3 regions of the Sporosarcina sp. SAFN-010 genome follow, and region 1 is predicted to be linked to each of the others. Evidence: riboswitches for the same ligand, from Rfam matches in the RefSeq annotation. Region 1 holds a riboswitch; each other region holds the start of a gene.
What was found. Region 1 has a riboswitch for thiamine pyrophosphate ahead of tenA (thiaminase II). Riboswitches for the same ligand answer to the same signal wherever they lie in the genome.

Region 1 (8,442 bases):
TATCACGGACGACGTATTAAGCGACTTCGTCTAGCTACTGCGGCGGTCTCTACAGGTGACTATACCATCCGGATTCCTGAAAGCGGACGGGATGAAATCGACGCACTGGCTACCGATTTCAATACGATGGTGAGTGACCTGTATACTTCCCATGAAGAAATTGAGAATCTAGAAAATCGTAGACGCCAGTTCATGGCAGATGTCTCCCACGAACTCCGAACGCCGCTAACGACAATCCGTGGAACGATTGAAGGGTTGCGGAGTGATCTGATTTCTGAAAATGAAAAAGACAAAGCGCTGCAACTTGCAAGTGGAGAAACAAAACGGTTGTTACGCCTCGTTAACGAAAATCTTGACTATGAAAAAATCAGATCGAACCAAATTACATTGATCAGGCAACCAATTCTGGTTTTGGAATTATTCGAAGTGATTCGTGAGCAGTTGGAACCGGCAGCTGAACAACGTGGGACAACAATCGAAGTGCAAGCACCTGAAACATTGACCGTCTTCGCCGATTACGATCGTCTCACTCAAATCTTGTTGAACATTACAAAGAATAGTATCCAGTTCACGGAGAAAGGAGAAATTTCGATATTAGCGAAAACAGATAGTCATCACGTCATTTTAGAAATTCAGGATACCGGCATCGGAATGGATTCGGATGAAGTCGAAAAGATTTGGAGCCGTTTTTATAAAGCGATTGACTCACGGACATCCAATCCATACGGAGAATTCGGCCTTGGTCTTTCCATTGTGCGCCAACTCGTAACGCTACACGGAGGAACTATTGACGTCACAAGCAGGAAAGGACACGGATCGTTATTTACAATTCGCCTTCCCAAAGAACCTATATAGTTCTGCAATGAGTTATTTAGGTTGTTTAAACATATTCTGCAACAGCCATTTATTGTCGTGACTCCCCGTGATAGACTATAGAGATGCAGTACACCGTAACGAATCTGCAACTTTTTATAAGGGAGTCCACAATAATGGCATCATACTTAAAACAGCATTGGTTCTCGAATGTTCGAGCCGACGTCCTCGCGGGCATTGTCGTAGCCCTTGCGCTAATTCCTGAAGCCATCGCTTTTTCAATCATCGCAGGCGTTGACCCGATGGTTGGTCTATATGCTTCCTTCATCATCGCTGTCGTGATTTCATTTACAGGCGGACGCCCAGGAATGATTTCCGCAGCAACCGGCTCAATGGCTTTGCTCATGACCCCACTCATTCGTGAGTATGGGCTTGATTACTTACTTGCTGCGACAATTCTTACCGGGGTTATCCAAGTGATTTTCGGGATTTTTAAAGTTGCAAAGCTGATGAAGTACATACCAAATGCAGTCATGATTGGATTTGTGAATGCCTTGGCAATTCTCATTTTCATGGCGCAAGTTCCTCACTTTCTAGGAATCTCAACGATGACATATGTTTTCGTAGCAGTGACGTTGCTCATCGTTTATATTTTACCAAGATTTTTCACAGCGATTCCTGCCCCCCTTATCGCTATTGTCGCACTTAGTATCGTCGCGATTTACTCAGGGGCCGACTTACGAACTGTTGGAGACCTCGGTGCGATTACAAAATCGTTACCGAACTTTCTAATCCCAGACGTACCATTTACGTTTGAAACCTTGATGATCATATTACCTTATTCCGTTGCATTGGCGATTGTCGGCCTGCTTGAAACATTGCTCACTGCAACGATCGTAGACGACATGACCGCAACAGACAGTGAAAAGAATAGGGAATCCCGCGGACAAGGAATTGCCAATGTCATTAATGGCTTTTTTGGAGGTATGGCTGGTTGCGCAATGATCGGTCAGTCCGTTATTAACGTTAAATCCGGAGGTAGAACACGACTGTCCACATTTGTAGCAGGTGCGTTCCTCATGTTTCTGATTATCGTTCTGGGTGACTTGGTGGTTCAAATCCCGATGCCTGTTCTTGTGGGGATTATGATTATGGTTTCAATCGGGACATTTGACTGGAGTTCGTTCTCCTATATTCGAAAAGCGCCTAAATCGGATGCGCTCGTTATGCTGACAACCGTTATTATTGTTGTTGCAACGAATGATTTGTCTAAGGGTGTTATTGCAGGAGTCGTGTTGAGTGCCGTTCTCTTCGTTGCTAAAATCTCTAAGATACATGTAGAGCGCATTGTTGAGGATGACTCCATCCGCTACGCTGTGAAAGGTCAATTATTCTTTGCATCCGTTGAGAAGTTCCATGAAGCATTTAGTGGAGATGAAGCGGCTAGTCGGATCATCCTGGATTTCACAGATTCCCAAGTATGGGATGATTCCGCAGTTGTTGCCGTCACAAAAGTAACTGAATCCTATCGTAGTCGTGGTGTGAATGTAACGATTATCGGATTAGGGGAATCCAGCAGGCGTCTGCTCAATGAGCTTATGACCTGACTCTATTGATAAATGAGGTGGCAACGATGTATCAGAAAATCATGCTCGCTGCAGATGGATCTGATAACTCCATTCGTGCAGCTAGAGAAGCTGCACGGCTTGCTAACTGTTCGGATGACTCTACGATTACCATTGTGTTCGTCGCGGATTTTGACAAAGCAAAAGAATCCGTATTGCACGCAAAGAGTAAGGATTCGCTAGAACTGACACGTAAAAAGCAACTCAAACCAATCGAACTGGTCTTGCGGGAATACGATGTGCCTTACGAAGTCCAAATCCTCCATGGAGATCCAGCGCCTGTGCTAATCGACTATGCGCATACAGAGTTGTTTGACCTCGTCATCATTGGTAGTCGCGGGCTCAATTCTTTCCAGGAAATGATTCTTGGCAGTGTCAGTCACAAAGTGATGAAGCGTCTTAGTTGTCCAGTATTACTCGTAAAATAACAAAACCGTCACCCAATCGCGGGTGACGGTTTTGTTATTTTACAGAACTATCTAGATCACTCCATATGCTGAAGTGCTTTTGCTACGGACACTGTTCTCTTCGCTTGGTAATCTACAGCTGCTTGAATGGCTTTACGGTCTGTCTTCATTTCACCGTCCGGGCCAACAGCGACACTTGTTCCGTATGGGTTACCTCCCGCTGCAAATAACACAGGATCTGTATACCCGGGTGCTACAACAATTGCTCCCCAATGGTACATCGTCGTATAGAGTGATAAAATCGTTGCCTCTTGCCCACCGTGTTCGTTTTGTGCGGATGACATCGCGCTTACTGCCTTGTTGGCGAGTTTGCCTTGTGCCCATAGACCTCCAACAGTGTCGATGAAGCTTTGCACTTGTCCAGGAATATTACCAAAGCGTGTTGGAATGCTAAAAATGATTGCATCCGCCCATTCCAAGTCTTCCGGTGTCACTTCTGGAATATCTTGCGTTGCGTCATGATGTTTTTTCCACGCTGCATTCGATTCGATTGCAGCTGCTGGTGCCGTTTCTTTCACTTTCAACATCTTCACTTCAGATCCTGCTTCTTCAGCGGCTGCTGCCGCCCATTCAGCTAGCTGATGATTCGTGCCCGTTGAACTGTAGTAAACGATTGCTGTTTTTGTCATATTTATCTCTCCCTTTTATCTTGAATAGAATGATGCTGTCACAATAGGTAACTGAGTTAATTGATATTGGAAAAACGCCAATACTGATAAGCCGTAACTCCACTCATATAAGCAAGTCCTTCACTTCTGCTTTGATGAACAGGAATCCATCGATTGGTTTCCCCTTTTCTTAAATAGATTTCATGATTCGGTGACTGGTCATGGAAACCAGTGAGGTCATACGTTCCATTCCTTCTTAGGACTGCCTGGACTTCATAGTTTATATCTGGAGCTGTCGTCAATGGGTTGCCCACTGCGTGTTCTAAGTTAAATCTCGTTTCATCTCTTCCATAATCAAACTTTTTCATAATAATTTTTTTATCGGATGCCGTTTCGCGGTCGCGTATTTTTTTATCCAATCCATAGGCAACACTTTCACCTATTCTTTTTGTGAACGTAAGGGGATCATCCGGGTTGTTCGTATGGATTTCAATGTCTACAAAAGTTCGAAAGGCATCGGACTCCGGGTCAAATTGTCGATCGTCACCTTTAAAATACCGATTAGGGGAGAGTACATTCGGGTTCTCAACTAGGTCGGCCTCAAGAAACGTTTTGTATCGGAAGTTCCATTGGTTGACGGTTGCTGGTTTTTGATAATCATAAATTGAAGTCAATAACGCAGAGGGGCTATCAATAGATTTCAACATCGTGAACCCTTCAATGTAGGCTGGTTTTTCCTTGTCTTTTGGTAAAAACAATCCCAAGGCTTTAGCGATGAAAGATCTCGCATTGTTGAAGGTCACTTCAGATTGAACAATGGACCGCTCACAATAGATCGCGTACGTAATTGGTTCATCCATCTTAAAGTCCCTGTCGATAAATCGATTAGTATCCACCTGGTCTAGCTGTTCTCCATTGCGATAAATGATATACGTCTCTGTGTCACTCAAACGTTCCCAAGACAATGCGATTTGAGTTCTAGCGATGATTGTCGTCGTGACAAGTGACTGAAGAGGATTGCTTTTGTTTTTCTCCATGGAAAATGTGGAAGTCTGCATGACGACCACGTCCTTCACTTCATCATTTACATATCGTTCGATTGTATATTTATAAAACGTGTCCGCTAAAAGATCAGTATCTTGAAAATCAGGGGATGTACCTTCATAAATGTGCTCGCCGTCTTTATACACGTGGTACATTCCACCTGCATCATCCCACTCAAATGCAATTCGACCAACTTCATGGGTGACAGATGTGATTTCAAAGCGATCCGGCATGTACATGGCCTCCTTTCACGTAGTAGTTGTATTTTGCCCTTATTGCCAATTTTTAAAACTATGATATAGTGAGGGAGAAAACTGAAAACGATTGCCCACTGGGGGAGTCTTTGTAAAAGACTGAGACGCGTATAGATATGCGGACCCTTGGAACCTGATCTGGCTCATACCAGCGGAGGGAAGTGGATCGCACATGGACGAGTCTAGTTCTTTATAGATTCCTTGAAATTTCCTATTACGCGAGCCGCTCCTTCGACTGATGAGTCGATAGGGGTGGCTTTTTTTCGGTTCATTCATCGAAAGGGGCGGTTTTAAATGACATTTTGTGAAGAAGTTCGTGAGCTTTGTAATGAAAGCTGGGAGGCTAGTTTTAACCATCCGTTTGTTCAACACTTGGCAGCTGGGACACTACCTGAAGACATTTTCAGATTTTACGTTCTCCAAGATTCGTATTACTTGAAGCATTTTGCAAAAGTCCATGCACTGGCTGCTGTGCAAGCAAAAGATTTAGCAACAACTCAACGCTTTGCACAGCATGCGGAAGAAACATGTGGGGCTGAGATTTCGCTGCACGAAGGATTCTTTGAATTACTCGACGTTACTGATGAGGACCTCAACTCGTTTGAGGCAGCGCCAACAGCTTATGCCTATACTTCTCATCTGTACCGAACAGCCATGAATGGGGACATTGCGGATACGCTAGCAGCACTACTCCCCTGCTATTGGTTGTATTACGAAATTGGTGAACGATTGAAAAACGCTACGCCAAATCATCCCATTTACGATAAGTGGATCGCGACATACGGATCCGAATGGTTTGAACAAGCGACCCGCGAACAAATTAACCGCATGAATGAACTGGCGGATTCTGTTTCATTAGAAAAACGTGAAGAACTGAAAGCCCACTTCGTGAAAAGCAGCCATTATGAATTGCAATTCTGGGAAATGGCTTGGACTCAACAACAGTGGGCAGCCGATTCTAAAACGGAGGTAAAGCTTTGATGCGACAGCATACCATTCTCACAGACCTGAGACAGACCAAACCATTAGTACACTGCATCACGAATATTGTGGTGGCTAATTTCCAGGCGAATGGCTTGTTGGCTCTCGGAGCTTCTCCAATTATGGCGGATTCCTTGAAAGAAGCTGCAGATATCGCCGCAATTTCTTCTTGTACCCTTCTGAATATAGGGACATTAGATTCGACAACTGTCGATTCGATGATTGCTGCTGGAAAGAGTGCTGTACAACATGGACATCCCCTCGTGCTTGACCCTGTAGGTGCGGGTGCAACTGGATTTCGTAAGCAAACAGTTGATCACCTGTTAGACACGTTGGATTTTACACTGATCCGAGGAAATGCAGGCGAAATTGCAGCGATTGCTGGTGTTGCATGGAATGCCAAAGGTGTTGACGCCGGAAGTGGTGACGTTGATATTACAGATGCAGCAAAGCAAGTTGCTCGACAGAATAACTGTTTAGTCGCTGTAACGGGTGAAACGGATCTGGTTACTGATGGAGAACGAGTGATTCGGATATCTGGCGGACATGAACTTATGACGCTTGTAACCGGTTCAGGGTGTCTCCTCAGTGCAGTGGCTGGAGCATTTTTAGCAGTTAGTAATGGGGATACCCTTCAAACAGTAGCTGAGAGTCTTGCATTCTATAAAAAGTCTGGAGAAATCGCAGCTGAACAGTCATTTGGCCCTGGCGATTTTGCTATGAACTTTTTAAATACGCTTCATTCCATAGAATCTCAAGATGTTGCCGACAATCAATTCCAGTACGAACAGGAGGTGATTTCGTGACCTCAGTAGCGTTAACGATTGCGGGTTCTGATAGTGGCGGCGGCGCGGGCATTCAAGCGGATTTGAAAACGTTTCAGGAACTCGGAGTCTTTGGTACGTCAGCACTGACTGCGATTACCGCGCAAAACACACTTGGTGTGCACGCTGTACAGCCAGTTGATGCAGGGATTGTTGCAGCACAAATACAGGCGGTGCTCACTGATTTTCCGGTAAAAGCGATTAAGACCGGAATGTTATTCTCTGCTGAAATTATTGAGACAATCGCGATTGAATTAAGGGGATATCCAACAATTCCTTTGGTCATCGACCCTGTCATGATCGCAAAGGGCGGCGCTTCTTTGTTGCAGAACGAGGCAGTTGTAGCATTAAAAAATCACTTACTCCCTGTAGCGACGCTCATTACACCGAATATTCCAGAAGCAGAAGTATTGACGGGTCAAACAATTTGTTCAGAAAGTGATATGGAACTCGCTGCGAATACACTGCTTTCCATGGGAGCTTCTGCAGTTCTATTAAAAGGGGGCCATCGTGAAGATGTTCCTTATGCGGAAGATTTGTTCATGACAGCAAGTGGAGAGCACTTTTTAATGCGATCCAAGCGGATTGTGACGCAGCATACACACGGAACGGGTTGTACGTTTGCAGCGGCGATTACTGCGGAGTTAGCGAAGGGTCATTCATTGGGAGAAGCGGTTGTAACAGCAAAGCATTTTATACAACTAGCGATTGAGGACGGAATTGAGCTTGGGCATGGGCATGGACCTACGAATCATGCAGCATTCCGGAAGAGTGGTCAGTTGAAGACTAAGGAGGTGGAACTTATTGAGAGACGTTGACTTACGTGTGTATTTTATTATGGGTTCGTTTAACGCTCCTAATGGGGATCCCTTACAAGTGCTTGAACAAGCGTTACACGGCGGGATTACGTGCTTTCAATTACGCGAAAAAGGACCGGATGCGTTGCAAGGGATTGAAAAACTGGCATTCGCAAAAAGTTGCCAGCAGTTATGTAAGGCATTTGGAGTCCCATTCATTGTGAATGATGATGTGGAGCTTGCAGTTCTGATTGACGCTGATGGTGTACATGTTGGTCAAGAAGACTTATCTGCATCTGTAATACGCAGTAAAATCGGTACAGAGAAATTGTTAGGGGTTTCGGTACATTCCGTTGTAGAAGCAACCATTGCTCTCGCTACTGGAGCAGACTACATAGGGATGGGACCCGTGTATCAAACCGTTTCCAAATCAGATGCGAGGTCAGTGTCAGGTACTTCAAAGATTTCAGAAGTGGCTGCAATCTTTCCCGAACTTCCGATTGTCGGCATTGGTGGGATTACCGCAACTAATTTGGACGTTGTGATGAAAAGCGGAGCATCTGGAGTTTCCGTCATTTCAGCAATTGCGCGTGCAAAGAATCCAGAAGCAGCTGCTCGTTCAATCGTTGAGGCAGTTCAGCATGTCGAGGTGAGTATCTAATGGGTACACGCAAACTAGCAATCATGGGGTTACTCGTTTCGATTGCGGTTGCAGGTTCCGTATTTGTTTCTTTCCCTGCTGGAATAGCGCGAGCATATCCGATTCAGCATGCCGTTAACGTGGCTGCCGCTGTATTTCTCGGTCCCGTTCCTGCAATTATGATTGCTTTCGTGACTGCGGTTATCCGAATTCTAACAGGAACAGGATCATTGCTCGCATTTCCAGGCGGAATGATAGGTGCAGTCTTTGCTGGCATTCTGTTTCAGAAAACTGGTCGAGTTTGGACAGCCGCGGTAGGAGAGATGATTGGAACTGGTCTCATCGCTTCTCTGTTTGCAGTACCATATGCTGCTATTTTGATGGGAACG
Region 2 (8,442 bases), on a different contig from region 1:
AGTTGCAATAAGGATTCGGATATCCCCTTTACGAAACTTATCTAACGTATCTTGACGTTCGAATTTGTTCATATCTGAATAGAGAACCGCAATGGGCGCGCCTTCATAGTGGAGTTTCATCTCTTTCATGCGCAACTGATCCACGTTGTTAATGAATGCCAATGCTCGGAGACCCTGGATATGAGACATCCCGCGTAAAAGATCTGTCTTATCTCGTTCTTCTGTTTTCACATAAGAGTGTACGACTTCTCCTGTTGCTGGCATTTCCTCTGCCGTCACTTTCAAACGAACTGGGTCGTTCATGAATCGTATTGCGACATCTTCAATGTCCTCTGTAATCGTTGCTGATACAACGGCTACTTGACGTGTTGAATGGGCAGACTCAATCATATTTTTCACTGATACACGATTTTCACGTGACAGCAGCTGATCGCCTTCATCGAGAATAATATGACGAATCTCTCCCATTTTCAGTTTTTTGTTTTTGATCAACTCGTTGAGTCGACCTGGTGTTCCGACAACAATTGTAGGTTTCTTTTTCAACTTTTCAATTTGGCGTTGCATATTTGCACCGCCAATCAGTTGCGTGACCGTAATTTCCGTCCCCGTAATCCATTCACGAATTACATTTACAATTTGCATGGATAATTCTTGAGATGGGGTCATGATAAGAACCTGAGTTTGCTGTTTAGAACCATCCGCAAGTTCCAGTAGTGGCAGCACATAAGCGAGCGTTTTCCCTGAACCTGTTGGGGATTCCGCAACTACATCACGCCCTGCTAACATTTCCGGAATCATTTGTTCTTGTATCGGCATTGCGTTTTCAAATTTCCATTTTTCTTTAACTGCTTGACTCATTCCTTCTAAAAAGGACATTTCCATCCCTACTTTCGCTCTCTTCCTCTCAGTTTACCACAGTTTGTTATTAGCTTGCTTATTTCTTCTGTGCCATCCTGAACTTGCGACGTACTTGCGTCTGTTGTTCAAAAGCATATGCGTACCCTAGTAAAGACGGTTCAGAATATGCAGGTCCTGTAAATGTTAAACCGAATGGCTCGCCCGAATCCGTCATTCCTGCAGGCACAGTTATAGCGGGATAACCAGCAGCCGCTTCAAAACTGCAGCCATGATCTTGAGGGAACGCTAAGATATCGACACCATTTTGTTCTAAGGCTTTTCCAAGTGCTACCTTTCTTGCTAAGTGACGATTTCGTAGTAGAGCCTCGATATAAGGTTGTTCGACTAGTAAACCAGTCCGGTCATTTATTTTTTTGAGCAGTTCTTGTCCATATCGTAAAGTCTGTTCTGGGTGATTGTTGTTGAAACTAATTATATCCGCAATTGATCGAATGGGATTTGTTATTGGGGTTTTGCCTAAATAATGATTAAGTGCTGCTTTACACTCATGTAAGAGAACATTGTAGCCTAGATCACTTTCTTTTGTTCCAAGATCGATATCTGGGATAATTTTGGCGCCTAATTGTTCTAATATTTTTAATGAATCTTCAAATAATTTCATCCGTTCTGGAGATACTTCGTTTCTAAATACTGAACTCGCGATACCAATACTTATTCCTTGCAGTGATTCTTTTTTTAAGTAGTCAAGACCATGCGTGGAATCATACTTTTGCGAGTAAATTGTTATAGGATCGTCTGGATCTTGTCCAAGTAACACCTCAAAGACGATTGCAGCATCTGTTACTGTACGTGTCATCGGACCCGCCGTATCCTGTGTCACTGATAATGGTATGATGCCGCTTCGACTGATCGCCCCAATTGTAGGTTTCAGACCAACAATTCCATTTTGTGAAGCCGGGTGAATAATCGATCCCGTCGTTTCAGTACCAATCGATGCAACTGCTAAATTAGTCCCAACAGCTACTGCGGACCCTGAGCTGGACCCTCCCACTTCGAACTGTCCATATGGATTGAGCACTTGACCTCCTCTAGAACTCCACCCGTTTGGCATATCAGCAGACATGAAATTCGCCCACTCTGTCATGTTAGTTTTTCCAAGTAGGATGGCTCCTGCCTTTCTAAGCTGTTTAACGAGAAAAGCATCCTGCGGTGCATAGTAATTTTCCAATGCTAAACTACCTGCGCTCGTATGCATGGCATCTCCTGTATCTATATTATCTTTCAGTAAAATTGGTATACCATGTAGCATTGAACGTTTACCTGATATCCTTCTTTCAAAATCGAGTGTCTGAGCGATTTGTAAGGCATGGGGATTTAACTCGAGAATTGCATTAGTTATTTGTCCTTCTCTGGATATCCGATCCATATAAAATAATACTAATTCTTCAGAGCTGAGCGATTCATCTTCCAGTGCTCGTTGAATCATAGTTATGGTGGCTTCATTCACCCATTCGAGTCTACTACGAATTGATTGACTATCGTTCATGTCCATTCACCTCTTCACTAATAGAGTGGTAAAACAAAGCCGGCTAAGGAGAATTTCCTCAACCGGCAATTGCCATTATATGTGCCTATAATATTCTTTCATTAATATAAGTAATGGTAGTTCATAGAGCTGCTTTCCTTCAATCTTGAAAATACCTCGCCCTACTAGCCTTTGGATGACTTCCTCACGCTTCATATCCATTTTTGTTTCTTCAATTTTCAACATGGTGCTTGTTCCTCCTTGAAATGAACCTCATTTTTCTATTCCTTTTTTTATCCAGATTTAAACCTGATTAGGTACACTCCCGCGTAGGCTAACTGTTGTATACCAAAGTGTTTTCCATGTAATATAGAGATTAGGATTTTAGGAACGACAATTCCATCGAGATTTAGGAGGATACAATGAACACAAAAAAACTTCCATTCTTACCAATCATAGTTGGTACAGATATGAACGCATACAACATGGCAATTTCTTTTCACGAAGCCTACCATATCAATCCTGTATTGATCGGGAAAGAGCCGTTATCATTTACACAACTCAGTACTATTCCCTATAAAATCGAGCTCAATACAGAGCTATCTGAAGAAAATAAGTTTGCTGACATTCTAATTAAAATTGCTGCTAAATATAAAGCTGAAGGGCGCGAACTATTACTAGTAGGTACGAATGATTTGTATGTCCGGCTTATCATTGAACATGCAGAACAGTTAAAAGAGCACTTTACTTTCAATTATATCGACCGTGAGCTCATGGACAATTTACAGATTAAGTCCCACTTTTATAAGTTGTGCAAAGAACATGGTATTGATACTCCATTAACATTCTTCTACGATTGCAAAGTGGATGGACCTTTCAAGGAAGACATGAATTATCCTGTAATCGTGAAGCCGAGTGATACTGTTGTCTATAACCAAAACAAGTTTGCCGGACAGCAAAAAGTGTACAAAGTGAACTCTCTGATTGAATTAAACGAAGTCATTGAAACGGTGAAGAATAGTGGGTACAACGAAGAGCTGATCATTCAAGATTTCATCCCAGGTGATGATACATATATGTGGGATTCGGTTATCTATTCAAATTCAGCTGGACAAACCCAGCTCGTCACGTTTGCACAAGTTGTTTTGCAAGAACATACTGTGACTGCAATCGGAAACTACACAGCTGTGATTACACGATACAACGAAGAAATGATGTACAAGTTGAAAAACTTCTTAGAGGCTGTGGGCTATAGAGGCTTTGCGAACTTCGATTTGAAATATGATCCTCGCGATAAGAAATTCAAAGTTTTTGAAGTGAATATCCGCCAAGGTCGTTCTAGTTACTATACAACGGCTCTAGGACATAACATGGCAAGTTATTTTGTGGATGATTTGATCTACAACAAGCAAAAGCCACTAGTATTGCTCAACAAACCTTTCCTGTTCACAGTAGTTCCAAAGATTGTGCTAAAGAAGTTTGTAACGAACAAGGCAGTTAAGAGAGACATTAAACGTCTTTTGAAACAGAAGCAGTTTGTAAACCCGCTGTTCTACAAAGGGGACAAGCATTTGAAGCGGAAGCTTTATTTGTTCCTTAGACAAGTGAATTATTATAAAAAGTATAAGAACAATAATTGGTGACAACTAAAAAAGCGACAAGAGCGTTAGACCGCTCTTGTCGCTTTTTATTGTGTTTTATTCTCCAAGATCTACGTTGTGATAGACTTGTTGAACGTCTTCGAGGTCTTCGATTGCATCGATCATTTTTTCGAATTGCTCAACTGATGCCGCGTCAAGCTCGACATCGTTTTGTGCAAGCATAGTCAATTCAGCGACTGTGAAATCAGTGATTCCTTCAGCTTTAAACGCTTCTTGAACTTCGTGGAATGCTGTCGGATCTGCGTAAACTAGAACTTGCCCGTCTTCTTCGCTAATGTCATTGACATCCACGTCGTGTTCCATCATCAATTCAAGGACGTCATCTGCTGACTTCCCTTCAATTCCGAAAACAGCAGTGTGGTCGAACATGTATGCAACAGAACCACTCACACCCATGTTGCCTCCATTTTTACCGAACGCTGCGCGTACTTCTGATGCCGTCCGATTGACGTTATTCGTTAACGCATCGACGATGACCATCGATCCATTTGGTCCGAATCCTTCGTAGCGAAGCTCATCGTAGCTCTCTTCTCCTCCACCTTTAGCTTTTTCAATTGCACGTTCAATAATTGTTTTCGGTACACTATATGTTTTTGCACGTTCTAAAACGATTTTAAGAGCTTGGTTCGATTCCGGATCCGGCTCCCCTTGCTTTGCTGCTACATATATTTCGCGACCGAATTTTGCATAGATCCGGCTCGTGTTGGCATCTTTTGACGCTTTCTTCTCTTTAATATTATTCCACTTACGGCCCATTTTGACCACTCACTTTCTGTTTGGATGAATCAGAGTAGAAAATCCTTTTCTTAGTATATCATGACTAAATTCATTGCGGAAAGTAAAAAACGCTGAAACTATGAGACTTGCTACTTACAGAAAAGTATGGCAAAGTAATAAGTGAACACCATACAACTTCATCACTGACAATATGTAGGGGTACCGGAGAACCGGTTGAGATGCATGCGACATGCAGACCCTTTGAACCTGATCTGGGTAACGCCAGCGGAGGGAACATATTCATTCCATAATGATTATGTGACGCGTACTTCCGAAAATCGGGAGTGCGCGTTTTTTTGTTGCAGTGTGAAACTCCAGGAGGGAATTTCATTGAAACGAATACTCACAGTTCTGTTTGCTGCATCGCTTCTCACAGCTTGCGGAGCAGAAAACGAACCAAGCTCGTCAAGTGGAGACGACAAAGAAGCTACCCAAAAAGTCCATTTCGCGCTCGATTGGACACCAAATACGAATCATACTGGTTTGTATGTAGCTCAAGAAAAAGGATACTTTAAAGATGAAGGACTGGATGTAGAAATCATGCTTCCGGGCGAAGCTGGTGCTGATCAGCTCGTAGCATCAGGAAAAGCTGATTTTGGAATCGGTGCACAGGAAGCACTCACAGAAGCACGTGCGGCAGGTATTCCAATCGTTTCGATTGCTGCAATCATCCAACACAATACGTCTGGATTTGCTTCCTTAAAAGAGGCAGGCATAGAATCGCCGAAAGACTTCGAAGGGAAAAATTATGGCGGTTGGGGTGCTCCTGTTGAGCAAGCTGTCGTCGAATCCCTGATGGAAAAAGATAACGGCGACAGCAGTAAAGTAAAGTATATCAACATGGGTTCTTCTGATTTCTTCACAGCGATTCAACGTGATATCGACCTTGCCTGGGTATACTATGGCTGGACAGGCATCGAAGCCGAACAACGTGGAATGGAACTGAACATGCAATATTTGAAGGACTACTCAGAGAATCTGGATTACTATACACCCGTCATTACTACAAATGAAAAACTCATTGCAAAAGATCCCGAGAAGGTGGAAGCCTTTGTTGCAGCTGCTGTAAAAGGGTACCAGTTTGCAATTGATCATCCTGAAGAAGCTGCAGATATCTTAATAAAAGCCGTCCCTGATTTAGATCCAGAGCTCGTCAAAAAAAGTCAGCAATGGCTTTCCCCTAAATATCAGGATGACGCACCTCGCTTCGGCGAACAACAACTGAAAACATGGGAAAATTACGCGGAGTGGATGGATGAGAACAACTTGCTTGAAGGCGAATTCAACGCAAAAGATGCATTCACAAACGAGTTTTTACCAAACTAAGGAGGAAATGAAAATGGCGAATGCACTTGTTAGTATTCAAATAATACCAAAGACCCCAAACGGCGAAGATGTCATTCCGTATGTAGATGCGGCGATTGAAGTGATCGAACAATCTGGTGTTCCTTATCGGGTCGCACCACTTGAAACGACGATGGAAGGCGAACTTGGAAACTTGCTCAGCATTATTGAAAAAATGAACACTCGTATGACTGAATTAGGAGCATCAAGTGTCATTTCCCAAGTGAAAATCTACAGCAATCCTGAAGGTGCTTCTATGGAAAAGCTAACGGAGAAATACAGATGAAATCGGCAGTAAATAAAGGATGGCGGCCGCTTCTGGTCTTCATCCTTTTACTCGTTATGTGGGAAGGCGCTGCTCGGCTTTTCGATGTGCCCGCTTGGCTTCTTCCTTTACCTACTCAAATTGCTGAAGAGGCATTCACCGGCTATTCATTGTATGTCTCTCATATTATGTCCACAATCACTCTTTCAGCAACTGGCTATCTTGTCGGAATTACTGTAGGAGTTGTTGTAGCCATTCTGTTATTTCGGATCCCATTTCTTCAGCAAGCCTTTTATCCGCTCCTGATTTTATCGCAAAACATTCCGGTGATTGTACTCGCTCCACTTCTCGTCATTTGGTTCGGGTTCGGGATGCTACCGAAAGTCATCGTCATCGTTCTCGTCTGTTTTTTCCCAGTAACGATTGCTGCACTGGATGGATTCAGACAAACAGATCGAGACATGTTGTACTACTTAAAGATGATTGGCGCAAGCAATCGCCAGATTTTCTGGAAATTGCAATGGCCACACTCATTGCCTTCACTGTTTTCAGGACTAAAAATCGCAGCAACCTACAGTGTTATGGGGGCTGTCATTTCTGAATGGCTCGGTGCGAACAAAGGAATTGGTGTCTATATGACACTCGCTTCTTCTTCGTTCAAAACGGACCGTGTTTTTGTTGCCATTGTACTGATCATGATTTTGAGTTTAACGTATTTCGGAATTATTTTAGCTGTCGAAAAAAGCGTCCTACGTTGGCGAAGTCAAGGAGGGAAAGAATCGGATGGGTCAACTCACTCTTGAAAATCTATCAAAATCATATGGTCTAAACCATGTTCTTCAAGACATTACATTGTCCGTGAAAGAAGGCGAGTTCGTCTCTATTGTGGGTCCTTCAGGAAGCGGGAAAAGCACGATTTTCCAGCTCATTGGTGGACTTTACACACCTGAATCTGGCACAATTTCTCTTGACGGTTCTGTTCTGAATAATTCCCGTGGACATATTAGTTATATGCCACAAAGTCCAGCGCTTTTTCCTTGGAGGACTGTATTACAAAATGTTGAGCTAAGTGCGGAAATTGCTGGTACCAAACAAGACCGTACTAAAACGCTGGAACTCATTAAAAGCGCAGGTTTGTCCGGTTACGAAGATGCCTATCCTAATGAGCTGTCCGGTGGTATGAAACAGCGCGTATCTTTCATCCGCAGTTTAAATGCCCCACAATCGATAATTTGCTTGGACGAACCTTTTTCAGCGTTAGATGAATTCACACGTCTTGAAATGCAGCAGTGGCTCTTATCTATTTGGGAAACGTACAAAAAGTCGATTCTTTTCATTACACACGATATCGACGAAGCCCTGTTTCTATCTGACCGGATTATCGTCCTATCTGACAAACCTGCCGTTGTGAAAAAAGAAATCACCGTTCCTTTTGATAGACCCCGTTCTGAGGAATTATTGATGAGTGACCCATTCCTCGCTCTAAAAAGGGAAATCTATAATCTGTTACGCAGTTAGTTACTTGGGATTCTCTTACAGGTTTAAATACCCCCTCAACATGGGAAAAGAGGGGTATAACTTCTTTTAAGGAGCGAAGCATATGAAAATTACTAAAGTCGTTAAGACAGCTGTTAAATGGGGACCAATTATTTTACCGGTCGTTATGAAATTCGTAAATGATAAAAAGCACAGTGATAAGATTCCTAACCGAAAAAGATAAAAGAGGGCAAGCCATATATTTGGCCGCCCTCTTCTTTATTACGAACTTGGAACGAGTTCTTTTTTCACACCGCACACAATCTCATGCACTTCAGAACCGTCCAATGTTTCTTTTGTATATAATTCATTGACCAAATGCTCGAACTGGCTAGCATGGCCACGTATCAATTCTTCAGTCCGCTCAACAGCGACAGTAAAGAGTTCTTGCATCTTAATTTCTTTGTCGGTTTTACTGAACGTTAACGTGAACCCATCTTGAAGTAACCCCGTGTCGACCATCCGTTCAATAATAT
Region 3 (8,442 bases), on a different contig from region 1:
GAAAGCGAATTATGCGTTTTCGGGTATCCCGATTGAAGCAGGCAAAAATACAATAGAAATGTTTTATCGGCCGCCTTACTTCGGTGCATCTCTGATTGTCAGTTTCCTTGTGATAACAGGATTGTTCGTCTGGATGATTAGGAAAAAGAGAAACAAACCTTTCGCAGATTGATGCGGAAGGTTTGTTTTCGTAATAAGTGATTAACTCGTTGAGCTCTCTATTGAGCGAGCGCTCAGTCTGCGATATAATCGAAGTATCATATGAACTGGAGCTGTTAACCTAATCATGACGAAACATTTGAGCGAGCTAGAATTGATGGCACTAATGCAACCTGGCACTGATCTCATTATTCCAATTGCAAATGGGGAACCTCACTTGTTACTGGATCTATTAGAAGCAAATTATGAACAATTGGATCACGTAATCGTTCACCAAATGTTGGCACTCCGCGAACGTGCTTATATTCGAGGAGAAATGAAAGGACATTTGTCGCATACGTCATATTTTTTGAGCGGAGCGACACGCAACGCATTCCGCAGTGGAGTTGTCGATCTCGTTCCAAATGTATTCAACGAAGTCCCGAGGTTGTTACGTGAAACACTGAGACGTCCAGTCGTCATGGCGGTTGCATCTTTACCTGATGAGCACGGGTACTTCTCACTTGGAACCCAAGCCGATTATGTCTCAGAGTTCATCGGGAAAGTTCCATTTATCCTCGAAGTGAACAGGTACATGCCACGCACCTTCGGGAAAAACCAAGTACACATGAGCCAAATTGAAGGCTATGTCGAACATGATGCTTTCCTTGCAGAAGAGAAGTGTCCAGTAAGTAATGAAAAAGACAAAAAGATTGCAAGTTATATCACGTCTCAAATTCAAAATGGAGATACGTTGCAGGTGGGAATTGGTGCGGTTCCGAATGCCGTTATGAGTATGCTACGGGACCACCGTGATTTGGGAATCCATACTGAAATGTTGACTGATGGTATTGTGGACCTCGTTGCCTCAGGTGCGGTGACAGGTATGAACAAATGCACCCATCAAGGTAAAATTGTGACGACCTTTGCCTATGGGACTCAGCGACTATATGAGTTCCTTCACAATAATCCTAGCGTCGAGTTTTTGCCGGTGAGTATGGTCAATGATCCATATGAGATTGCAAAAGAGGATAATATTGTTTCTATCAATGCGACAACAGAAGTGGACTTGTATGGCCAATGTGCTTCTGAAACGATTGCCGGAAACTACTATTCGTCAACAGGCGGACAAGCAGACTTCGCAAGGGCTGTCCAACTTTCGAAAAATGGAAAAGGGTTTATCTGCATGTACTCGACATTGAAGAACGATACCATGTCACGCATCAAATTAAATCTTACTCCAGGTTCTGTCGTAACGACGTCTAAAAACGAAGTCGATTGTATCGTAACAGAATACGGAATTGCCAAGCTACATGGTAAGTCGCTTCGCGAACGTGCAGAAGCTTTGATTGCGATTGCACATCCGAAATTCCGGGATGAGCTACGAAGCGAAGCGATGGCGGCTGGAATATTGCCTACTCAAGGGGGACATTTAGCTACGGAGATGGTGGAGCGCTCATAAACTTGGGTAAGTGCTCATAAATTTTGATAAATGCTCATAAAACATGAAAAGTGCTCATAAATCATGGAATGTGCTCATAAAACTTAAAAAGTGATCATAAATCCTAGAAAGTGCTCATAAACTTCAAAAAGTGCTCATAAACACAAAGTGGAGTCCCAATCAATCGCCCGCGGTATGAAGACAGACGCCAACGCCTAACCATCACGCGACCAATCAAGCACTTTAAAAGCTGAATAAGGGTTGCTTCGCATTCGCGAAGCAATTCTATTGAAACACCATAATAAAAACAGGAGCTCCCATTACAAGGAGGCTCCTGTTTTCTACTTAGTTCATCCCAAACGCAAGTAGCATAACGCCAGCAACACTCACAACAACCACCCCTATAAACACTACATCAATCCGACTGTACGAAGTTGGATAGTAGTAAGTTCGGGCGGCCCCCATCTGGTATTGTTTCGCTTCCATTGCAATCGCGATCCGTTGCGCTCGGCGAATACTTTGAGCGAACAACGGAACGGTGTACGCTTGAACCCGTTCGCCTAAACCTTTCATTCCACGGGAAAAGGTAATGCCACGAACTTTCAACGCATTCGTCCTCACATGTATCTCTTCTACAACTAGAGGTAGCAAGCGAATCGATGCGATGAAACTATAAGCGTATTTTGAAGGCAAACGATATTGCTGCATCATCGCGTAAAAGAACAACACGGGCTGAACAGTGAGTAAGAACGTAAAGCCTACCAGCCCAAACGTTAACGACTTCGTGCCAAGCAACAATCCGTGCTGAATGCTCTCTTCTGAAATTTTAAGGATGCCCCATTGCCATAACACGGCATCTCCTTTTCCGAACAGCATCATCGTAAATGCTGAAGAAGCGAAGGAGATGACGAGAGGAATCGATAGCAATACTAACTTTCGAATCGGGTATCCACTGAAACCGTAGAGTAGGATTCCGAATAGAACAGCTAGCCAACTGACAAAAGGTAAATTCCTCGTGAAAAGTGTAATGAGCAATAGCAAAACAAATATCATGAATTTCAACGCAGGATTCACTCGAAATAACCATGTTTCGCGATCAGGTGTAAACCAAGCGGGCATCAGCAACACCCCCTTGCCGAGTGCACGACACAAGCTTACCATCAGCAACTTTCCAACAATCCGTTGCAAAATTCGATGCAATATTCAAATCATGAGTCACCATCACAATCGTCATCCCATTCCTGCGCAACGACTCCAACTTTTCCAGAATTGCGAAGGTATTGCGTGCATCCTGACCGAATGTAGGTTCATCCAACAATAAAATATCTATAGAAGAGGTGAGCGCTGTCGCGACGCTTAACCGTCGCTTTTGACCAACCGATAGCTGGTACGGGTGGCGGTTACCTGAAACGGGTAAGTTGAACAGCTCAATCATCTCTTCTACATGACTTACTGCTCCCATTGACGACATCCCTTGTAATGAAATCGTCAATTCTTCCACGATCGTATTCGTCACAAATTGGAGCTCAGGATTCTGAAAGACAAGAGATAGCCCTGCGGGAAGGGTTCTACGTCGTTTCTTTTGCACAACCTGCTTGCCATTGACATGCAAAGAACCAGATGTTTTCAACAACTGCATAAGCGATAGCAGTAGCGAGCTCTTCCCAGAACCGTTCTCTCCTAAAATCGTCACCCAGGAACCTTGGCTAATAGATGCATTTGGCACGTGAATAACGGATTTCTTGCCGCGATACCCGTTGAATTCCTCCGCATGAAGAACTTCAACCGAACTTATAGATGAACGATTCTCACTCAACGTCTTAAATGCTTTTGAATCCAAATAGTCAACCCATACTCCTGGATACCAAATGCCATATCGAATGAGTTCTTCCTTATAATCTTTAAAAATCGAATCGGGTGGACCATCTGCTAATATTGCTCCATCATCCGTAAATAGAACGACACGGTCAATCCACTCAGCAATCTGTTCGATTTTATGTTCCACAATTACGACAGTTTGCTCAGCTGTTGCGGCTTGAATGGACGTCCATATTTGGTCCGTACCTTCAGGGTCGAGAAGAGCGGAAGGTTCATCTAAAAACAGCACTTCTGGCTCCATCAGCAAAACGGATGCCAATGCTAGCCGCTGTTTCATGCCTTGCGATAGTTCAAGAATCGGCGTGTGAATGTCTGGCAGATGAAGACCTACACATTCCAAAGCTTCGACAATTAGCGCAGTCATATCCTGGCGAGGTACGTTCAAGTTTTCCAATACAAACGCGAGTTCTTCGTCTACATAAGGCATGCAAAATTGTGTGTCGGGATCTTGGAAGACAAATCCCCATGAATCCGGAAGCTCAAGTTTTTCCGCTTTCATAGGTAACTCAAAGGAATTCGGGACAATACCACTCGCAACTTGCAGCAACGTGGACTTCCCGCAGCCGCTCGGACCGAGCAGCAATACTTTCTCACCCTTATTGACTGAGAAGGAGAGGTCCTTAAACAACAAGGAATCCTCCCCAGGAAACTTCAATCGCAAGTTGGTCATACTGAGCGCAGCCTCTCGTTGGTGTGAGATTAAGGTTTCCATTCAAATCACCTGTCCAGCAGCGAATATTCTTCTTTCGCCACCGGTCGTATTGACTGAGTAACGCCTGTTGCTTCGAGTGCACGAACGATAAGAACCGCAAATACTCCAGTAAAGATGAATGCACTAATTGCACGCAATCCGTACTTTACAACGAGCGCCCAAGTTTCCAAGTCTGCATATCCGTAAAACATGTCCAGTCCGAAACTCGCAGCACACGACAAGATCCCTCCAAGACCTGCGATGATCATAGAGAACTTCCTATATCGGAATGCGGCAAACAGCAATTCTGCAGCTAATCCTTGAGCAAATCCATAGATCAGAACTTCCAAGCCATGGCCGATAAATGCAGAGAGTCCTGCGCCAGCAATACTGGCGATCAATGCGACACCAGGCTTACGGATGAGCAGAAATGCAAACACCCCATTCATGAACCACATTCCATAGAGTAGTTGTCTCGCTACTGGCATCATCGGTTTGACGACAGTATAGAGATCATCCCAAAACTTCATCAGGATACCGAACACGACACCGACCATGATGGTAATGAGTAAATCGGTGAATGTTAACTTTTTCAATGAACTCCAACTCCTTTTTTGCTTGTGTTCTCACAAAAAAAGACCGTCTGAAAGCGCAGACGGTCGAGGAGTGGGTTCCCGGGTACCCAAATGATCCTCAGATCACGGCTCTCTACGCTGGCATTATCCAGATCAGATGCGGTCAGCAGCGGATTCATCTGCTATCTCAGCCTGATTCACTCAAGCACCCGTACGGTCAGTTATGTAAGTGATTCGAGTATACAACAGTACAAATTTTCTGGCAACCTCACAATCTACTTATAGTTTTTTGATATTAGGTGTTCGCAAGCGCTATTTCTAAACGTTTGCCGAACTTATCACGCCAATCGTCAGCGAGTGCTTCTATCGCTAACACACGACGGATTCCTTCGATATCTTTAGGATTATGGAAGTACGTTGTATTGGCTTCAAGTACTGTGACTCCATGTGAATCTTTTTTGTGTAACGTTATCTGGTCATCCGACCGAACCATTCCTTCTTTTAGAACGCGACATAAGTAGCCTGTAAATCCGGTTTGGATCATGTTTTTCATCATAGGATATCCAAGGCGCTGGTCAATTGTGTTGCATGGAATTCTGCCTTGGGTCACTTGTATGACAGCGTCTCCAAGTGTAAAGATATCACCTATACAAATTTCAGATTCGGTCATGCCGGATGCTGTGATATTTTCTCCGAATGCTGCGGGTGGAAGTACACATTCAAACTCATCATTCCACTTTGAATAGTGTTCATGAGGATACATACAAACTGCACGATCGAGTCCACCGTGGTGTTTTTTATCAGCCACGTCGTCGCCTTTGAAACCATCAACAGACAAAAATGCTTCTTGAATTGTTTCCTTACAAATGCCGGTCACGAGTTCTTTTCCTTTTGACGTACTAATTTGCTTAGGTAAACTCGTAGATAGTGCCACTAATTGCATGTATTCTCCTCTTTTCTATTCATTAGATTATGCAATAAGTATAGCAAATAAGACAAGAGTTAACGACAGTATTCTGATAACAAGGTGAATTCCAGAGAATTGGTCGACCAAATGCGTCTTTGCCCCTATAATGGGTACAGGAGAACTAGAACGTATTTTGGAAATGGGGAACAGGTGTGAAGAAGGCGGTAATATTCGATTTTGATGGGACGATTATTGATACAGAATCAGCATGGTTTGATATTTATCAGGAAATCTTGAAGGAGCAGCATGGATTCAACTTGACGTTAGAGGAATTCGTGAAAGTGGTAGGTTCAACGGATGGAGCCTTATTCGACTTTATTGACCAGTCGCTCGATGTGCCAATGGATCGTACTGTTTTCCATGATCAGGTCAATACCCGGTTTGAAACGATTCGGGAACAATTGGCTTTACGGGAAGGGTTTTTAGAGACTGTAAAACAACTAAAAGAACGAGGGATCTTGCTGGCTGTTGCGAGTAGTTCAAATCGAAATTGGATCGAAGGGTTTCTCACGAAATATGGCTTGCTGGAGTATTTCCCGATTATCGTTTCAGCAGATGACGTGGATGAAGTGAAACCAAATCCAGCTATTTACGAAGTGGCATTGGAACGACTTGGTGTTACACCAGATGAGGCAATTGCTGTGGAAGATTCCTATAACGGATCGATTGCAGCAATAAGCGCAGGCGTGCATTGCTTAATCATCCCGAATGATGTGACGCGTTCGTTATCGTTCCACGAAAAGGGACAACTGATTGAGTCGTTTTCTGATTTTGACTATCGTTTACTAGAGCAGTAAATAGGTAATTCGAGAGCGTTCTATCCAAAAATGGATGGAACGCTTTTATATGGGCGGATTTAGGGGAAGAGACATATAGGCGGTCTAATATTTCGAACTTTGAAACTATAATTGTGGACATTCGTAATAGAAAGAAGGGAGTGATGGACGTGAAAAAAACATTGTTAAGTGTTGTGATGTTGGTATTGTTGATAGTTTTTCCGATTCCGGCATTTGCAGAAGATTTTACAATCAAAGATTTTAAAATTGATGCACAACTCGAAACGGATGGAAATGTGCAGGTGAAGGAACGGTTAACGTATGAATTCGACGGTTCTTTCAATGGAATCACCCGTGACCTTTATCCGAAAGAAGGTAGCAAAATCAGTGATCTTCATGCTGAAGAGAATGGGAAATCTCTGAAAATCGAAGGGAATGATGGCAGCTATAAAATACACAGGAAAGCAAAAGATGAGACTGTCGCTATTGAATTAACCTACACGATTGTAGAAGGTGTAGAAAAATACTCTGACATGGCACAATTTTACTGGCCGTTTTTTGACGACCGAAACGAAACTGACTTTGGAAATGTAATGATTACTATTCGCCCGCCTGAAGTGACGAATGATGTAATTGCGATGGGCTATGATGCTGCACGTGGATTAGAAAAGACGGATGAAGAGGGAACGGTTGTATTTAACCTTGGAGAAATATCAGCTGGGACGAATGCAGATGTCCGCATTGGTGTTGACGAGGCGCTATTCCCCGGGTCTCTACAAACAAGTGACCAAAAAATACGTCCCGAATTGGAAAAAGAGCAAGCATCATTAGCAGCTGCTCAAGCGCGTTATGACAAGATGCATAAGTTGTCAGGGCAGGTGGCTCCATTCATATTTGGAAGTGCAGTACTGCTGTTGCTTCTTATAGGCGTATATGTCATGCGAACAGAAAACAAACGCCGCGAGAAAGCAGCTTTGGATTATCCAGAAGCCTACTTTGTTCCAGAAGAGATTATGAGCTTGCCTTCAACACTTAGATACACGGTATTGCATGTGGAAAGTACACAAATTCAAACAACCGCATTATTAGATCTGCTTAGAAAAGGATACATTGAAAGAGATGGAGAAGATGCATTTCGTGTAATCAGTCGTGATACGGAGTATGAGCACGAACGATTGCTCATTGAATGGTTATTCGATGGTTTTGGTAATGGAGAAACATTTTCCTATAGTGATTTGGATGTATTGGAAGGAGACAAACTATCAGTTCAACAGGAAGTCAATAAATATAATACATTGCAAAGTGCCTGGGAGAAGTCTATTAAAGAGGAAATAGATGAAAATCATTTGAAGGGCGGCGGTAAAGGAGTCCGTGTCTTATCCGTAATAGCAGGATTTTTACTGATCGCACCTATGATTGCATTTGGAATCTATGATCAACCGATGTGGTTATTGTTTTTGATATTCCCAAGTCTCATTCTTGTACTATTTGGATTTTTGTACGCTCCACAAACAGTCAAAGGGCATGGAATCCAATATCAGTGGGAGGCTTTTAGAAAGCGATTGCCTGAGGTGACAGAAGCAGATTTGAATGATCAACTCGATGACGAGCAAAAGCGTGCAGTGATTTTTGGAATAGGTACGAAAACACTTAATGAAAATAAATTGTTTGAATCACATTCAGTATACGATCGAGGGTTTGTTCCGCCAATTATGTACTACTTCCCAATCGGTACGCTTGCATATACGCAATTGAACCGGGCGGATAGTGCAGTTGCTGCATCGAGCTCGTCTTCGTCATCAGTCTCTGGTGGCGGGGGAGGAGTTGGAGGCGGAGGTGGCGGTGCTGGAGCCTTTTAATCCTTGATGACAAAAGTTAGTCACAACCAGTGCAATCCTTAATACAATTAGCTAGGTAACCTACCAGAACCGTGATAAGATGAGGAAATATATTATTTTGGTTCGATACTGGCTGTA

Region 2: another riboswitch for thiamine pyrophosphate. It lies ahead of ACR65F_RS07230 (ABC transporter substrate-binding protein); the one in region 1 lies ahead of tenA (thiaminase II).
Region 3: another riboswitch for thiamine pyrophosphate. It lies ahead of ACR65F_RS07795 (ECF transporter S component); the one in region 1 lies ahead of tenA (thiaminase II).

Annotation. Positions count from the first base shown of each region.
Region 1 is NZ_JBPFDS010000008.1:71,062-79,503, reverse strand. Features, by position in the region: gene ACR65F_RS10600 (sensor histidine kinase) at 1-855, shown strand, start outside; gene ACR65F_RS10595 (SulP family inorganic anion transporter) at 990-2,420, shown strand; gene ACR65F_RS10590 (universal stress protein) at 2,447-2,866, shown strand; gene wrbA (NAD(P)H:quinone oxidoreductase) at 2,923-3,534, opposite strand; gene ACR65F_RS10580 (DUF3238 domain-containing protein) at 3,591-4,790, opposite strand; TPP riboswitch at 4,881-4,988, shown strand; gene tenA (thiaminase II) at 5,106-5,792, shown strand; gene thiM (hydroxyethylthiazole kinase) at 5,792-6,598, shown strand; gene thiD (bifunctional hydroxymethylpyrimidine kinase/phosphomethylpyrimidine kinase) at 6,595-7,434, shown strand; gene thiE (thiamine phosphate synthase) at 7,421-8,074, shown strand; gene thiW (energy coupling factor transporter S component ThiW) at 8,074-8,442, shown strand, end outside.
Region 2 is NZ_JBPFDS010000004.1:166,804-175,245, reverse strand. Features, by position in the region: gene ACR65F_RS07255 (DEAD/DEAH box helicase) at 1-876, opposite strand, end outside; gene ACR65F_RS07250 (amidase family protein) at 935-2,404, opposite strand; gene ACR65F_RS07245 (Fur-regulated basic protein FbpA) at 2,480-2,629, opposite strand; gene ACR65F_RS07240 (carboxylate--amine ligase) at 2,806-4,026, shown strand; gene ACR65F_RS07235 (YebC/PmpR family DNA-binding transcriptional regulator) at 4,081-4,800, opposite strand; TPP riboswitch at 4,967-5,072, shown strand; gene ACR65F_RS07230 (ABC transporter substrate-binding protein) at 5,152-6,147, shown strand; gene ACR65F_RS07225 (thiamine-binding protein) at 6,161-6,451, shown strand; gene ACR65F_RS07220 (ABC transporter permease) at 6,448-7,233, shown strand; gene ACR65F_RS07215 (ABC transporter ATP-binding protein) at 7,214-7,948, shown strand; gene yxzF (small protein YxzF) at 8,031-8,150, shown strand; gene ACR65F_RS07205 (AAA family ATPase) at 8,189-8,442, opposite strand, start outside.
Region 3 is NZ_JBPFDS010000005.1:66,211-74,652, reverse strand. Features, by position in the region: gene ACR65F_RS07815 (YfhO family protein) at 1-172, shown strand, start outside; gene ACR65F_RS07810 (acetyl-CoA hydrolase/transferase family protein) at 287-1,600, shown strand; gene ACR65F_RS07805 (energy-coupling factor transporter transmembrane component T family protein) at 1,925-2,698, opposite strand; gene ACR65F_RS07800 (ABC transporter ATP-binding protein) at 2,676-4,169, opposite strand; gene ACR65F_RS07795 (ECF transporter S component) at 4,175-4,744, opposite strand; TPP riboswitch at 4,837-4,946, opposite strand; gene ACR65F_RS07790 (MOSC domain-containing protein) at 5,019-5,666, opposite strand; gene ACR65F_RS07785 (HAD family hydrolase) at 5,843-6,487, shown strand; gene ACR65F_RS07780 (DUF2207 domain-containing protein) at 6,637-8,325, shown strand.